Regions from separate parts of the Rossellomorea marisflavi genome, predicted to be linked through region 1. Evidence: a T-box and tRNA genes for the amino acid it is inferred to sense, from the RefSeq annotation. Region 1 holds a T-box; the other holds one or more tRNA genes.
The links. A T-box is a leader RNA that pairs with one kind of tRNA and senses whether it is charged. The one in region 1 lies ahead of lysS (lysine--tRNA ligase), so its partner is inferred to be a tRNA-Lys.
Positions count from the first base shown of each region.

Region 2: it encodes a tRNA-Lys, which carries the amino acid that the T-box ahead of lysS (lysine--tRNA ligase) is inferred to sense. The anticodon was not compared.

Region 1 is NZ_CP081870.1:2,137,885-2,146,456, reverse strand. It holds gene K6T23_RS11210 (GntP family permease) at 81-1,433, opposite strand; gene dgoD (galactonate dehydratase) at 1,469-2,617, opposite strand; gene K6T23_RS11200 (bifunctional 4-hydroxy-2-oxoglutarate aldolase/2-dehydro-3-deoxy-phosphogluconate aldolase) at 2,614-3,252, opposite strand; gene K6T23_RS11195 (sugar kinase) at 3,271-4,281, opposite strand; gene K6T23_RS11190 (IclR family transcriptional regulator) at 4,247-4,996, opposite strand; T-box leader at 5,217-5,470, shown strand; gene lysS (lysine--tRNA ligase) at 5,537-7,072, shown strand; gene K6T23_RS11180 (glycoside hydrolase family 32 protein) at 7,136-8,572, opposite strand, start outside.
Region 2 is NZ_CP081870.1:316,362-324,933, reverse strand. It holds rRNA gene rrf (5S ribosomal RNA) at 19-135, opposite strand; rRNA gene K6T23_RS01785 (23S ribosomal RNA) at 249-3,182, opposite strand; rRNA gene K6T23_RS01780 (16S ribosomal RNA) at 3,341-4,891, opposite strand; tRNA gene K6T23_RS01775 (tRNA-Gly) at 4,982-5,055, opposite strand; tRNA gene K6T23_RS01770 (tRNA-Pro) at 5,068-5,144, opposite strand; tRNA gene K6T23_RS01765 (tRNA-Arg) at 5,180-5,256, opposite strand; tRNA gene K6T23_RS01760 (tRNA-Leu) at 5,273-5,359, opposite strand; tRNA gene K6T23_RS01755 (tRNA-Leu) at 5,434-5,515, opposite strand; tRNA gene K6T23_RS01750 (tRNA-Lys) at 5,552-5,627, opposite strand; tRNA gene K6T23_RS01745 (tRNA-Gln) at 5,633-5,707, opposite strand; tRNA gene K6T23_RS01740 (tRNA-Asp) at 5,783-5,859, opposite strand; tRNA gene K6T23_RS01735 (tRNA-Glu) at 5,977-6,048, opposite strand; tRNA gene K6T23_RS01730 (tRNA-Ser) at 6,058-6,148, opposite strand; tRNA gene K6T23_RS01725 (tRNA-Asn) at 6,153-6,227, opposite strand; gene K6T23_RS01720 (SprT family protein) at 6,301-6,771, opposite strand; gene cmpA (cortex morphogenetic protein CmpA) at 6,885-7,004, shown strand; gene K6T23_RS01710 (Tex family protein) at 7,036-8,572, opposite strand, start outside.

The sequences.
Region 1 (8,572 bases):
ATTATGGATTCAAAAATCCTACATATAAGTCAAAAGCCCGGAATCCTGCATGGATACAGGATTCCGGGCTTTAATTTAAATCAAACGAAGAAACTGATAAGGAACACTACACCGAATCCTACAAATCCGATGATCGTCTCCATGACGGTCCATGTTTGTAAAGTTTGCTTCTCGGTCAAACCGAAGAAACGATTGACGAGCCAGAATCCTGAATCATTGACATGGGAGAATACGGTTGCTCCGCTCGCGATGGAAATGACAAGTAATCCAAGCATCGGCTGGGACACTTCCACCATTCCGAGGATCGGTGACATCAAGCCGGCTGCTGTGATCATTGCAACAGTGGCAGACCCCTGTGCCACACGGACGAATGCTGAAATAATAAATGCTACGACTACAAGCGGCAGATTGGACGTTGCCATCATTTCACCCAGTACATCCCCTACACCACTATTGATCAAGGTTTGTTTGAACACTCCCCCTGCTCCGGTGATAAGGATGATGATCCCTGCAGGTTCCAAGGATTTTGTTGCGATATTCTGAATATCGTCTTTGGAATAACCCCTTTTTGTTCCAAGGAAGTAAAAGGTCAACAACGTTGAAATTGTCAGAGCGATGAACGGATGACCTACAAACGTAAGAATCGCTCTCACAGTGTTCCCTTCTGGTAAAACCAGTCCCGTCACTGTATTGAGAAGGATCAAGAATAATGGAATCATGATCAGGATGAAAATCATACCGAAGCTTGGAAGATCTTTTTCATTCTTGAACTTTTGGAGCTCTTCCTGATCGATGAAATCCGGTACTTTCACATCGATTTTATTCCCGATGTACCGGCCGAACACAGGTCCTGCCAAAATCATGGCCGGAATACCTGCGAGACATCCGAATAGGATGACCCATCCCAGATCTGCATTGAGGATGGATGCAACTGAAATCGGTCCAGGTGTAGGAGGGACAAAGCTGTGTGTCACAGCAAGTCCCGCCAGCAATGGGATACCGAAATAAAGCGTCGATTTTTTTGCTTTCTGTGCAAGACTATAGACAATCGGGATCAAAATAACCAGTGCAACATCCAAAAATACAGGAATAGCTACAATGAACCCGGTCAAACCAAGTGCCCACTGAACTTTGTTATCCCCGAATTTATTCACCAGAGTAATCGCCAGGCGTTCTGCTCCGCCAGAAACCCGGAGCATTTCACCGAACATGGCACCAAGGCCCACAACGACTGCGATGAACCCCAATGTTCCTCCCATACCCTGTTCAATGGAGGCAATGACTTCCTGCAGCTCCATTCCTGATAAGAGTCCGATGAATAAGCTCGATATGAGCAGGGCGACAAATGCCTGAAGCTTGGATTTCATAACTAAGAATAATAGCAGTGCAATTCCTAATACGGTAATAAGTATCAACATTGTTCCTGAATCCATGTGAATCCCTCCCTTTTGTCAATCAACCTTTTTCCTTACCATTCCGCGATGGAGCCGTCTTTGTGCCTCCAGATTGGATTATGCCAATCATGCCCTTCGGCCGCCATTTTTCTTACCACCTCTTCGTTTACTTCGATTCCTAGCCCGGGTCCTTGAGGGATCTCTACAAATCCTTCTTCATAACGGAAAACGTCCTTATCGACGATATAATCCAGCAGGTCGCTTCCGACATTATAATGGATGCCAAGGCTCTGCTCTTGGATGACGGCATTATGGGAAGTCGCATCCACTTGGAGACAGGCTGCGAGAGCAATCGGACCCAAAGGACAATGGGGTGCTACCGCTACATCAAAGGCTTCTGCCATGGAAATGATTTTCTTGCACTCCGTGATCCCCCCTGCGTGGGAAAGATCCGGTTGAATGATATCTACATATCCATCCGTCAACAACGGCTTGAATTGCCACCTGGAGAACATTCTCTCTCCTGTGGCGATGGGAATATTCGTATGAGCAGCAATCTCTCGGAGCGCCTCATTGTTTTCAGGCAGGACTGGTTCCTCGATGAACATCGGGCGGAACTGTTCAAGTTCTTTGGCCAGAATCTTGGCCATCGGTTTATGTACTCGTCCGTGGAAGTCGATCCCGATGCCGATGTACGGTCCCACGCTTTCCCTAATGGCCGCCACCCTCTCAAGAACCTGATCGATCTTCTGATGGGAATCGATGTATTGAAGCTCCTCTGTACCATTCATCTTGATTGCTTCAAATCCCCGATCCACTACTTCTTTAGCCGCTTTTCCAACAGCACTCGGGCGGTCTCCCCCGATCCATGAATACACTTTGATTGAATCACGACAGGCTCCTCCGAGTAATTGATGGACGGGTGCATCGTAAAACTTCCCTTTTATATCCCATAGCGCCTGATCGATGCCCGCAATGGCACTCATCAAAATGGGGCCACCACGATAAAATCCCGAACGGTACATCATGTTCCAATGGTCCTCGATGCGGGCAGGATCCTTTCCAATCAGCGTCTGCATGAGTTCTTCGACAGCAGCCTTGACGGTTGCTGCCTTTCCTTCGATCACCGGCTCACCCCAGCCTGTGATTCCTTCGTCTGTTTCGATCTTAAGGAACAACCATCTTGGTGGTACTTGGAATACCTCATATCCTGTTATCTTCATGTTCTTACCCCTCTCATCATGGCCAGTTCCCTGAACCGTTTGGCCTTCATTTCAATTTCGTCTAAGAATGCGTCATCCACACATTCTGTTTTATGCACAAGTGAACTTCCGAGTCCTACACCGACAGCGCCAGCTTCCAAGAACGTTGCTGCATTATCTACCGTTACACCACCGGTCGGAAGGAGGCGGACTTGAGGAAGCGGTCCCTGCATATCTTTGATGAATGATGGTCCGAGGGCCGTTGCAGGAAACACCTTAACGATATCTGCCCCTTCTTCAAAAGCCGTCAAGATTTCAGAAGGCGTATACGCCCCGGGGATACTGACTACCCCGTACCGTTTCGCAGCCCGGATTGTTTCGACCTTCAACGTGGGAGATAAAATGAATTTCGCCCCTGCTTCGATTGCTCCCTGTGCTGCGGCACCATCCAGAACGGTACCGGCTCCGACGGTCATTCCGGACTCAGTAGACAACTCCCTGATGGTGCGAAGGGCATCCGGTGAATTCAACGTTACTTCTAAAAGGGTCACGCCTCCTTTTTTCAAAGCGCGAGCAATTTTTACGGCATCCTCTGTACGGTACCCCCTTATAATGGCAATCCCTTTTCCTTCGATAATTTCGTTAAGCGTTTTCATTTTCATCAGCCTTCTTTCTCATCGTTCTATATCTTCTCGATCTCTGCTTAGAAAAGAATGTAAGCGTCTCTCATCCGGCATACCCTCATAGTCGCCACTGACCATGGTGACCATAGCTCCCACTGCGCATCCCATTCTTATGCTTTCCTCTGTCTTCAACCCATGTAACATTCCTGACAGGAATCCGGCAGCGAAGCCGTCCCCCGCTCCAACAGGATCGATCACGGTTGTTACAGGATATGCTTCTACTTGAAATGCCTCTCTTCCACGCAGGGCATAGGCGGCACCACTTGCTCCCTTCTTGACAACGACAAGACCGGTCTGGGGGCTTTTGAATAACCTATGGGCAATCTCATCCGTTTCCGTTGTGCCGAAGAGGAACTTGCCTTCGGTCCCTCCGATAAGGACGATATCGGAAAGCTCGCATAACGACGTCAAAGTGGTCCTTGCTTCCTCTTCACCCCAGAGTTTCCTTCGGAGATTGGGGTCGAATACCACGCGAACTCCCGATTCCCTGGCAAGTTTAATAGCTTCAAAGATCATCTGTTTACACGTTTCGCTCAGTGCCGGGGTGATCCCGGTAATATAAAGATATTTGGCAGATCGTATGTAGGATGCAGGCAGGTCGGTGGAGTCCATATGGGAAGCGGCTGATCCTGCACGGAAGTATTGGACCCTGACCTCTCCGCTCCCGATGATTTCTTTGAAAAAGATTCCTGTATTGTGCTCCTCATCTTTTTTCACATGGGCCGTGTCGATTCCTTCCCCTCGTACCGTAGCGATGATCCTCTCGCCGATTTCATCGTTTCCTACCGCACTGATCCATCCGGTTCGATGACCTAGACGGCTAAGCCCGATGAGCGTGTTCGTTTCTGCACCTGCCACTTTCGGTTTCAAAGATTCAGCATGTCGAAGTAATCCATTTTCTGCAGGTGTCAATGATAAAAGTGTTTCGCCAATTGCGACAACATCCATTGTTCCAATCCCTTCTTTCTTATTGAATGAATCCGGTTTTCTGTGAGATCGCATGTGAGGTGCTCAGTAAATCCCTGATTACTTCAGTACCCCGAATGGTCATCCTTTCTTTCGGGCCGGCCACACTAATGGCTGCGATCACGTCCCTTCTGGCGTCGAAAATCGGCGCTGCCACACAATAGAGTCCTTCTTCATTTTCCTCATCATCAATACTATATCCCTGTTCCCTGAATGTTTCCAATTGGGACCTAAGCTCCTTCCGATCCGTCACGGTTCTAGGTGTGATCTGCTTCAGGGTCATCCCGTCCAATAGACGTTCCCTTTCCTCTTCCGGCATGAAAGCGAGAAAGGCTTTTCCCAAGCCTGTACAGTAAAGGGGCTTGACATGACCAGGTTCAGCAGTCGTCCGGATGGAGCGATTACTCAGGATCTTCGCTATGTACACGAGCTCATTACCTGAAAGGACAGACATGAAGACGGTTTCATTCATGCGTTCCATCAGCCCATTCAGATACGGGAGGGATATCTGATGGATGTCCAGGCTTTCCATCGCTACAGTACCCAGATTGATCAGTCTTGCTCCCAAGCGATATTTTTTCATCTCATCCTGATACAGGTATCCTTCTTGAGTAAGGGTCTTGATGAGATTAAATGTACTACTTTGAGGGAGCCCAAGTTTGAGACTTACCTCATTGATCGTTAAACCGCTTGGGAAATGAGATAGGATTTCCATAATATCCAGCGCCCTCTTTGCCGACTTGACAGACATATCTTTCACCTCTTAATCACATATGTGATTTCAAATTCTATTTGTGATTTTCATTGCCTTAACCTTAGCATTTGATAACGCTTTCGTCAATGAAAAATCTGAAAATTCCACTTGCATCCAGCTATGCATTGTATGAAATCGTCTCACCATGGATTCTCCTGCGAAAAAAATCCCTGCGGACCTTGTCATATCGGGAATATTCTGATATCATCAATTCAATCTAAAAGCGATGATGAGACGAGTAGCTAGGGTAAATACAGTAAAGAGACCTCCGGTAGCTGAAAAGGAGGCTGTGGAATCCTAATGAAAAAAACCTCTGAGCTCCACAAGGAATTGAGTTCTCAAGGATGATGTGGCGGATTCCACCGTTAAAAGGATAGGGTATCGCATAAAGCCGTACCTGATAAGGCCGTACAGGTGACTGTAACGGTAAACTGAGGTGGTACCGCGGATGTGTAAGCTTCCGCCCTCAAGATTTCGATCTTGGGGGTGGGAGCTTTTTTGTTGAAAGCAAGATCGTAGATAAAGGAGGATTTCATCATGCACTGGGCTTATGAAATAGCCAAAAGGATCATACTTACTGATCCTGATCTTGAAACCTATACACTCGCTTCAGGTATCAGCCCATCAGGAACCGTTCATATGGGGAATTTCAGGGAAGTAGTAACAACTCATTTTGTGGCACAAGCGTTGAAGGCTATGGGGAAAAACGTCCGTTTCATCTTCTCTTGGGATGATTATGATCGGTTAAGGAAGATCCCCGCCAACATTGATGTTGCCTTTTCTGAACACATAGGAAAGCCATACTCTGAAGTACCTAATCCATTTGGAGAGGGGTCATGGGCGGCTCATTTCGAAAACGAATTTGAAACATCCCTCGAAACGTTCAACATACACCCTGAGTTTATTTATCAACATAAGGAATATTCGTCCGGGAGATACCTTCCCTCGATTGTACGTGCATTGAAAAAACGGAAGGAAATCTACGATATTCTTATGGAGTTCAAGACGAATGAACCGTCCAGGGAAGAGCGCGATGCCTTTTACCCTGCGACTGTTTATTGCAAAACGTGCGGAAAGGACCACGTTCATATCGACTTATTTTCTGAAGAAGCTTTGACACTTACGTATCACTGCAGATGCGGAGTGAAAGAAACGGAAAAACTTGATTCAATTCTGCTTAAATTGAATTGGAAAGTGGATTGGGCAATGAGATGGTCTGTTGAAGGCGTGAAGTTCGAGCCTGGTGGAAGGGATCATTCCTCTGAAAACGGCAGCTTTGCGGCCTCGAAGGTGATTGCCGACAGAATCTTTGATTACAAGGCTCCCCTTTATACCTCATACGAGTTCATCACCCAGAAGGGATCACACAAGAAAATGTCAAGTTCTTCAGGACAGGTCTTAAAGGCTGAAGATCTATTGGATGTATACCCCCCGGAAGTGGTTCTGTTCCTGTTCGCCCGTCACCGCCCGGAATCTGCTTTTCATATAGGGTTGGATGATGATGTGATCAAAAACCACGCCGAGTTTGCAAGAGTTCTTACTGCCTATCAAGATGGTTCACTGTATGATCCTATCATGAAGCAAGTAGTGGACCTTACCTCTTCCAATGTAACGATGCCAATGGTCTCCTTCAATCAGATCGCTGGCCTGCTTCCCTTGATTTCATTCCGCACCGATCTACTTGCCTCCATATTGAGCGATCAGGGAATCGCGGTCCAATCTGAAGAACTTGAAGGGGTCTGCTCAAGGGTAAAGAACTGGATTCAGAAATGGAATCCAGATAAGGAATTCAAGGTAAATCCCGACAAGGATGTGGCATACTTCCTCACGCTCCCTGATGATGTAAAAAGGCAAGTTCAACTCTTCCGGTCCTCTATCGCAACTGGAGCCGACCCCATGCATTCTGTTTATGAAATCTGTCGTCAGGAAGATAAAAAGAAAATGAAATCAGCACAAAAAACGTTGTTCCAATCCATCTACATGCTTATCCTTGGAAAGAAAAATGGCCCCAGGCTGCCTCTTCTCCTTTCGGCTGTGGGAAAAAACCGGTTCATGGCATTGCTGACATTTTGAACGCATAAAAGACTGCAGGACACCTGCAGTCTTTTGTTTGCGAATGGTGATATACACACTCTCTTAAGACCAAATGGACTTGAGTGCAGAAGCCTTCCATTCTTTTAAAACGACTTTACCCGTCAAGCTCTTAAATTCAAAATCTAAGCTTTCACCTTCCGGGAATATCAGACTGGTTATCGCCAGTTCACCGTCTGTACTAAACACCTCGATCGATGAAGTATCAATGTAAAGATGGAAACCACCCCGTTCACTCCCTGCATATTCCGCCAGTTGTACTGCCGGAAATGACGTGGAGAATGCATGGATTCCTGATCGACGCCTGTCCAGGGTGAGGGTTCCTTCATCGACGTGACAGGTTAAGATTGACACTTCTTCCTTTCCATGACGGATTGTGAGGACCCAGACTGAATTTATATCTGACTCCGTTTCAAAATGGAGATGAGCAAGATTTGTCTGCATCTGTTCTTGATAAGTTTCTCCTTCATTTAATGAATGTGGCATCATCATCTCTTTTCCGGATCCTGAGATTACAGCCAGTTCACACACTGGATGCTGGACGAGCCGATATCCCGAAAGCGACCTCTTCAAACCAAGCTCCCTTGGCAGCGTCATGGCGCTCCTCCACCCTTGCGTGGGAACATCATTTGCATAACGCCAATTGCTCATCCATCCTATATAGATCTTCCTCTCATCCTGCAGGTCGGACCAGCTCACCCCTGCATAATTATCCCTGCCATGATCTAGCCATAAAATGAGATCGGCTGGATTTTCATTGATGAATGTCTTCCCATCAAAATCCCCTATGAAATACTGGGTCCTAGAACCTTCAATGGTATCTGGATGATCTCCTATGCTTACGAGCATAACCCATCGCTCTTTCCCATCACATTCAAGACGGAACAAGTCAGGACATTCCCACACCCCTGCATGGGACCCTTCTCCATGACCGAATGCGCTTGCATACGTCCACTGCAACAGATCAGGAGAATGATAGATGGTGATGGATTGACCGGTTGCCAGGACCATCACCCATTGTCCTGATTCCCCATGCCAGAACACTTTCGGGTCGCGGTAATCTGGTTCGCACGCATTTTCCAGAACAGGGTTCCCCTCATATTTTGACCAACTCCGTCCTTTATCTACACTATAGGCGATACTTTGCCGCTGTTTGACGTCTCCCGATATAGGATCGGTATCGTGATTGGTATAGATCGCGACGAGCCCCGGCTTACCATCCTGGAAAAAGCCAGAGGTATTGTGCCAATCCACCACCGCACTTCCGGAAAAGATCGTCCCGAGTTCGTCAGGATAAAGGGCGATGGGAAGTTCCTCCCAATGGACCAAGTCCTTACTGACTGCATGCCCCCAGTGCATCGGGCCCCATGTGTTTCCATCGGGATGATATTGAAAGAACAAGTGATACTCTCCTTCGAAATACACCATTCCATTTGGATCATTCATCCACTTTTCTCTAGGAGAAAAGTGGAATTGAGGACG
Region 2 (8,572 bases), 1.8 Mb from region 1:
TTATGCATAAAAATAACTGCCTGGCGACGTCCTACTCTCACAGGGGGAGATCCCCCAACTACCATCGGCGCTGAAGAGCTTAACTTCCGTGTTCGGCATGGGAACGGGTGTGACCTCTTCGCCAATGTCACCAGACAGGTATTCCATTGAAAGAATTGTTCTTTCAAAACTAGATAAAGGGTTGATAGTCAATCATTACCGGCGTATCGTCCAGTCCGGGAGGCGCGAAGCGCCTCCTTCGTCTTACTTTGGTTAAGTCCTCGATCGATTAGTATCAGTCAGCTCCATGTGTCGCCACACTTCCACCTCTGACCTATCTACCTGATCATCTTTCAGGGATCTTACTCACATAAAGTGATGGGAAATCTCATCTCGAGGGGGGCTTCATGCTTAGATGCTTTCAGCACTTATCCCTTCCGCACATAGCTACCCAGCGATGCCTTTGGCAAGACAACTGGTACACCAGCGGTGCGTCCATCCCGGTCCTCTCGTACTAAGGACAGCTCCTCTCAAATTTCCTGCGCCCACGACGGATAGGGACCGAACTGTCTCACGACGTTCTGAACCCAGCTCGCGTACCGCTTTAATGGGCGAACAGCCCAACCCTTGGGACCGACTACAGCCCCAGGATGCGATGAGCCGACATCGAGGTGCCAAACCTCCCCGTCGATGTGGACTCTTGGGGGAGATAAGCCTGTTATCCCCGGGGTAGCTTTTATCCGTTGAGCGATGGCCCTTCCATGCGGAACCACCGGATCACTAAGCCCGACTTTCGTCCCTGCTCGACTTGTAGGTCTCGCAGTCAAGCTCCCTTGTGCCTTTACACTCTGCGAATGATTTCCAACCATTCTGAGGGAACCTTTGGGCGCCTCCGTTACTCTTTAGGAGGCGACCGCCCCAGTCAAACTGCCCACCTGACACTGTCTCCCACCCCGATAAGGGGCGCGGGTTAGAATGTCAACACAGCCAGGGTAGTATCCCACCGACGCCTCCACCGAAGCTAGCGCTCCGGCTTCCAAGGCTCCTACCTATCCTGTACAAGCTGTGCCAAAATTCAATATCAGGCTACAGTAAAGCTCCACGGGGTCTTTCCGTCCTGTCGCGGGTAACCTGCATCTTCACAGGTACTATAATTTCACCGAGTCTCTCGTTGAGACAGTGCCCAGATCGTTACGCCTTTCGTGCGGGTCGGAACTTACCCGACAAGGAATTTCGCTACCTTAGGACCGTTATAGTTACGGCCGCCGTTTACTGGGGCTTCGATTCGCACCTTCGCTTGCGCTAAGCACTCCTCTTAACCTTCCAGCACCGGGCAGGCGTCAGCCCCTATACTTCGCCTTACGGCTTCGCAGAGACCTGTGTTTTTGCTAAACAGTCGCCTGGGCCTATTCACTGCGGCTCTCTCGGGCTTGCACCCTACCAGAGCACCCCTTCTCCCGAAGTTACGGGGTCATTTTGCCGAGTTCCTTAACGAGAGTTCTCTCGCTCACCTTAGGATTCTCTCCTCGCCTACCTGTGTCGGTTTGCGGTACGGGCACCATCTTCCTCGCTAGAGGCTTTTCTTGGCAGTGTGGAATCAGGAACTTCGCTACTATAATTCGCTCGCTATCACAGCTCAGCCTTCACGATGATGGGATTTGCCTCATCATCAGCCTAACTGCTTAGACGCACATATCCAGCAGTGCGCTTACCCTATCCTCCTGCGTCCCCCCATTGCTCAAATGGAAGAAAGGTGGTACAGGAATATCAACCTGTTGTCCATCGTCTACGCCTATCGGCCTCGACTTAGGTCCCGACTAACCCTGAGCGGACGAGCCTTCCTCAGGAAACCTTAGGCATTCGGTGGATGGGATTCTCACCCATCTTTCGCTACTCATACCGGCATTCTCACTTCTAAGCACTCCACCAGTCCTTACGGTCTAGCTTCGCAGTCCTTAGAACGCTCTCCTACCACTGACACCAAACGGTGTCAATCCACAGCTTCGGTGATACGTTTAGCCCCGGTACATTTTCGGCGCAGAGTCACTCGACCAGTGAGCTATTACGCACTCTTTAAATGGTGGCTGCTTCTAAGCCAACATCCTGGTTGTCTAAGCAACTCCACATCCTTTTCCACTTAACGTATACTTTGGGACCTTAGCTGGTGGTCTGGGCTGTTTCCCTTTCGACTACGGATCTTATCACTCGCAGTCTGACTCCCATGGATAAGTCTTTGGCATTCGGAGTTTGTCTGAATTCGGTAACCCGATGAGGGCCCCTAGTCCAAACAGTGCTCTACCTCCAAGACTCTTACAACATGAGGCTAGCCCTAAAGCTATTTCGGAGAGAACCAGCTATCTCCAGGTTCGATTGGAATTTCTCCGCTACCCACACCTCATCCCCGCACTTTTCAACGTGCGTGGGTTCGGACCTCCATCCAGTGTTACCTGGACTTCATCCTGGACATGGGTAGATCACCTGGTTTCGGGTCTACGACCACATACTCATTCGCCCTATTCAGACTCGCTTTCGCTGCGGCTCCGTCTTCTCAACTTAACCTTGCATGGGATCGTAACTCGCCGGTTCATTCTACAAAAGGCACGCCATCACCCGTTAACGGGCTCTGACTACTTGTAGGCACACGGTTTCAGGTTCTATTTCACTCCCCTTCCGGGGTGCTTTTCACCTTTCCCTCACGGTACTGGTTCACTATCGGTCACTAGGGAGTATTTAGCCTTGGGAGATGGTCCTCCCAGCTTCCGACGGGATTTCACGTGTCCCGCCGTACTCAGGATCCACTCAAGAGGGAACGAAGTTTCGACTACAGGGTTGTTACCTTCTTTGACGAGCCTTTCCAGACTTCTTCGTCTACCCCGTTCCTTTGTAACTCCGTATAGAGTGTCCTACAACCCCAAGAGGCAAGCCTCTTGGTTTGGGCTAATCCCGTTTCGCTCGCCGCTACTCAGGGAATCGCATTTGCTTTCTCTTCCTCCAGGTACTTAGATGTTTCAGTTCCCTGGGTCTGCCTTCCATGCTCTATGTATTCAAGCAAGGATACTGTTCCATTACGAACAGTGGGTTCCCCCATTCGGAAATCTTCGGATCAGCTCACTTACAGCTCCCCGAAGCATATCGGTGTTAGTCCCGTCCTTCGTCGGCTCCTAGTGCCAAGGCATCCACCGTGCGCCCTTATTAACTTAACCGAATTGGTTAAAAACCTAAAATGGCGATACTCGGTAATTTCTTGACTATCAATAAAACTTTATCTAGTTTTCAAAGAACAATATAGAAGATGGATTTAAACCATCAAAACTGAACAAAACTTCGACGTCGTCAAACGTTTTAAGTAAATCTTCCTTAGAAAGGAGGTGATCCAGCCGCACCTTCCGATACGGCTACCTTGTTACGACTTCACCCCAATCATCTGTCCCACCTTAGGCGGCTGGCTCCAAAAGGTTACCTCACCGACTTCGGGTGTTACAAACTCTCGTGGTGTGACGGGCGGTGTGTACAAGGCCCGGGAACGTATTCACCGCGGCATGCTGATCCGCGATTACTAGCGATTCCAGCTTCATGTAGGCGAGTTGCAGCCTACAATCCGAACTGAGAACGGTTTTATGGGATTGGCTAAACCTCGCGGTCTTGCAGCCCTTTGTACCGTCCATTGTAGCACGTGTGTAGCCCAGGTCATAAGGGGCATGATGATTTGACGTCATCCCCACCTTCCTCCGGTTTGTCACCGGCAGTCATCTTAGAGTGCCCAACTGAATGCTGGCAACTAAGATCAAGGGTTGCGCTCGTTGCGGGACTTAACCCAACATCTCACGACACGAGCTGACGACAACCATGCACCACCTGTCACTCTGTCCCCCGAAGGGGAAAGCCCTATCTCTAGGGTTGTCAGAGGATGTCAAGACCTGGTAAGGTTCTTCGCGTTGCTTCGAATTAAACCACATGCTCCACCGCTTGTGCGGGCCCCCGTCAATTCCTTTGAGTTTCAGTCTTGCGACCGTACTCCCCAGGCGGAGTGCTTAATGCGTTAGCTGCAGCACTAAAGGGCGGAAACCCTCTAACACTTAGCACTCATCGTTTACGGCGTGGACTACCAGGGTATCTAATCCTGTTTGCTCCCCACGCTTTCGCGCCTCAGTGTCAGTTACAGACCAGAAAGTCGCCTTCGCCACTGGTGTTCCTCCAAATATCTACGCATTTCACCGCTACACTTGGAATTCCACTTTCCTCTTCTGCACTCAAGTTCCCCAGTTTCCAATGACCCTCCACGGTTGAGCCGTGGGCTTTCACATCAGACTTAAGAAACCACCTGCGCGCGCTTTACGCCCAATAATTCCGGACAACGCTTGCCACCTACGTATTACCGCGGCTGCTGGCACGTAGTTAGCCGTGGCTTTCTGGTTAGGTACCGTCAAGGCGCCGCCCTATTCGAACGGCACTTGTTCTTCCCTAACAACAGAGTTTTACGATCCGAAAACCTTCTTCACTCACGCGGCGTTGCTCCGTCAGACTTTCGTCCATTGCGGAAGATTCCCTACTGCTGCCTCCCGTAGGAGTCTGGGCCGTGTCTCAGTCCCAGTGTGGCCGATCACCCTCTCAGGTCGGCTACGCATCGTCGCCTTGGTGAGCCATTACCTCACCAACTAGCTAATGCGCCGCGGGTCCATCTGTAAGTGATAGCCGAAGCCACCTTTCAACCTTCCCCCATGCGGGGGTAGGTGTTATCCGGTATTAGCCCCGGTTTCCCGGAGTTATCCCAGTCTTACAGGCAGGTTACCCACGTGTTACTCACCCGTCCGCCGCTGATCTCAGGGAGCAAGCTCCCATCGATCCGCTCGACTTGCATGTATTAGGCACGCCGCCAGCGTTCGTCCTGAGCCAGGATCAAACTCTCCATAAAAAGTTTGAATAGCTCTTTTAAAAATAAATCTAGAATTAACGTTGACGTTTTTGTCTTGTTTTGTTCAGTTTTCAAGGTTCAAATAAATAGTGGAGCGGGTGATGGGAATCGAACCCACGACATCAGCTTGGAAGGCTGAGGTTTTACCATTAAACTACACCCGCATGAAATTGTGATGGTCGGGAAGACAGGATTCGAACCTGCGACCCCTTGGTCCCAAACCAAGTGCTCTACCAAGCTGAGCTACTTCCCGTAAGAAAATTATGTATAAGCCAGTAGAAGCAAATATGGCGCGCCCGAGAGGAGTCGAACCCCTAACCTTTTGATCCGTAGTCAAACGCTCTATCCAATTGAGCTACGGGCGCTAATATTGAAAGTTTTTGGTGCGGCCGAGAGGACTTGAACCTCCACGGGTTATTCACCCACTAGGCCCTCAACCTAGCGCGTCTGCCATTCCGCCACGACCGCATTTATTGAAGCGACATTAACCATTATATCACGATAATTCCGCTTGTCAACAACTTTTTTTCGAGGAATAAAAGTGCGGGTGAAGGGACTTGAACCCCCACGCCTTGCGGCGCCAGATCCTAAGTCTGGTGCGTCTGCCAATTCCGCCACACCCGCATATGTTGGACCTCTTGTCCAAAACAAGAAATCAAATGGTGAGCCATGAAGGATTCGAACCTTCGACCCTCTGATTAAAAGTCAGATGCTCTACCAACTGAGCTAATGGCTCGTAAATGGCTGGGCTAGCTGGATTCGAACCAACGCATGTCGCAGTCAAAGTGCGATGCCTTACCGCTTGGCTATAGCCCAATAATCATTTTTTGACGAGGTATTTATCATACCACGTTGATCTTTCAAAGTCAATAACTTTTTCCGAAAGATAAATGGCGGTCCGGACGGGACTCGAACCCGCGACCTCCTGCGTGACAGGCAGGCATTCTAACCAACTGAACTACCGGACCAAAGCTTTTTGCGATAGCAAAATAGCTATCATTAATGTTTCGCGTTAGCTTCTGTAACCAGAAGTCAACTTCCACGAAACAACTGAACATATGTATCTTCTCTTTCAAAAGAGAAAATGACCCATACGGGATTCGAACCCGTGTTACCGCCGTGAAAGGGCGGTGTCTTAACCGCTTGACCAATGGGCCATGATGATATGGCGGAGAAGGAGGGATTTGAACCCTCGCGCCGGTTGCCCGACCTACACCCTTAGCAGGGGCGCCTCTTCAGCCACTTGAGTACTTCCCCATATTGGCTCCGCAGGCAAGATTCGAACTTGCGACCGATCGGTTAACAGCCGATAGCTCTACCACTGAGCTACTGCGGAACGAGAACGTCTTATCGACTCTTATGATTATAATGACTGCACCGTTGGTTGTCAATAACTTTCCGGGCTTTTTTTAGGAACCCTGAAACTCTTCTATTTTTTCAAGGATCAGCCTTCCTTTGCACCGCCCGCATACGAAGCGATTGGTGTCCACCCTTTTCCTTCTAATGAACTCCAAGGAGCACTCCTTGCATCTGTATGTCAGGCGCCTCCCCCTTTTCTTTTGGATGGGAAGCGACGAACAATGACGCGGACCTCCTACTTCTGCAAGCAGATCCTTGAAGTCTTTATCTCCGTGCTTATAGCCCTTCCCTTCGAGATGAAGATGGTAGTGGCAAAGTTCATGCTTGATGATGCCGATCAGTTCATCCATCCCGAATTCCTCGAGGTACTTTGGATTTATATCAATATGATGGGACTTGAGCATGTAGCGGCCACCTGTCGTCCGGAGACGCGGGTTGAAATAGGCCTGATGACGGAACGGCCGCTTAAACAAACGTTTGGATAATGTTGATACCAACTGTTGCAGCTCCTCATTTGTCAAAGCGTCCACCCTCCTGTTACACACGATTTCCCCTTCTTAACGAACGGGACAACCCATTATAGCATACATTAAGTATCACACTCACCGGGTAGATTGCTAAAGGAGGTGCGCCTGTGCCGAGCTGGCTGGTCAATCAAATGAGAAGGGCCTATTTTGAGAAAGACCGCTATCAGATCAAATTATTGAACCAATGCTGGAATTTTTACCGCAAGCGCAATGAAAAGAGGAGCTGAAGGAATACGCCTTCAGCTCCTCTTTCATTTATTACTGAACCATGGTGAGTGAAACGCGCCCTTTTCGGGCATCCACTCCTTCAACCCAGACCGTGACAACATCACCGACGGATACTACATCCAACGGATGTTTGACATAGCCATTCTTGAGCTTGGAGATATGAACGAGTCCATCTTGTTTCACCCCTATATCCACGAACGCTCCAAAGTCGACGACGTTCCGTACCGTACCCTGAAGTTCCATTCCCTGACTAAGGTCCTCAAGCTTGAGCACGTCTTTTTTCAGGAGTGGCTTAGGGAATTGATCACGGGGATCACGCCCCGGGCGGATCAACGCATCGATAATATCCTTGAGGGTAAGCTGCCCGATGTCGAGTTCTTCCGACGTTTGATGAAGATCAAGCGCATGAAGGGCCTGCTTCAGCTCCTCTGTACCGATGTGTTCTTCCTTATAGCCCGTCATGGAGAGAAGACGCTTCACCTCACTATAGTTTTCCGGGTGGATCGGTGTGCGGTCGAGCATCTCCTTTCCATCCATGATGCGGAGGAATCCGATGCACTGCTCGTAGGTTTTCGCTCCAAGCCTCGGAATCTTCTTGAGCTGTGCCCTGGAAGAGAACTTCCCTTCCTCTTCTCTCTTTTTCACAATATTCGTTGCCACCGTCTTCGAAAGGCCGGCTACATATTGAAGGAGGGAAGAAGATGCAGTATTCACATTCACCCCTACTTGGTTGACTGCCGTCTCCACTACGAATGTAAGAGAGTCATTCAATTTCTTCTGGGACACATCATGCTGGTACTGTCCCACCCCTACAGACTTGGGATCGATTTTCACCAGTTCCGCCAGGGGATCTTGGAGCCTTCTTGCGATGGAGACCGCACTCCTCTCTTCCACTTGGAAGTCAGGGAATTCTTCGCGGGCGATGTCTGAAGCGGAGTAAACGCTCGCTCCCGCTTCATTGACGATCAGATAGGAGATGTCGCCGCCGACTTCCTTCAATACGTCCACGATGAATTGTTCAGTCTCCCTTGAAGCGGTTCCGTTTCCGATGGCAATGACCTCGATCGGATAGCGTGAAAGTATCGCCTTCACCTGTTCTTCCGCTTTTTCCTTCTGCGAGCGTGGTGGATGGGGATAGATCACATCGATCGCCAAGACTTTTCCGGTCTCATCGATGATGGCGAGCTTGCACCCCGTCCTGAATGCCGGGTCGACGCCGAGAACGGTCCTTCCCTTCATCGGCGGCTGCAATAATAGCTTCCTTAGATTCTCAGAGAAGATATGGATAGCCTGATCTTCAGCCTTGTCGGTCAGCTCCCCACGGATCTCCCTTTCAACGGATGGCAGGATCAGTCGTTTGTATCCATCCTCGATTGCTTCTTGGACGATGGATGCGGCCTGGGACCGTGTATCCTTGATCACCTGCTTATTCAAGAAGCGTAAGATCGACTCTGAATCGGCCTGTACCCCTACTCTCAGGATCCCTTCCTTCTCTCCTCTGTTCATGGCAAGAATGCGATGGGGAACAACCTTATGGATCGGTTCCTGATAAGCGTAATACATTTCA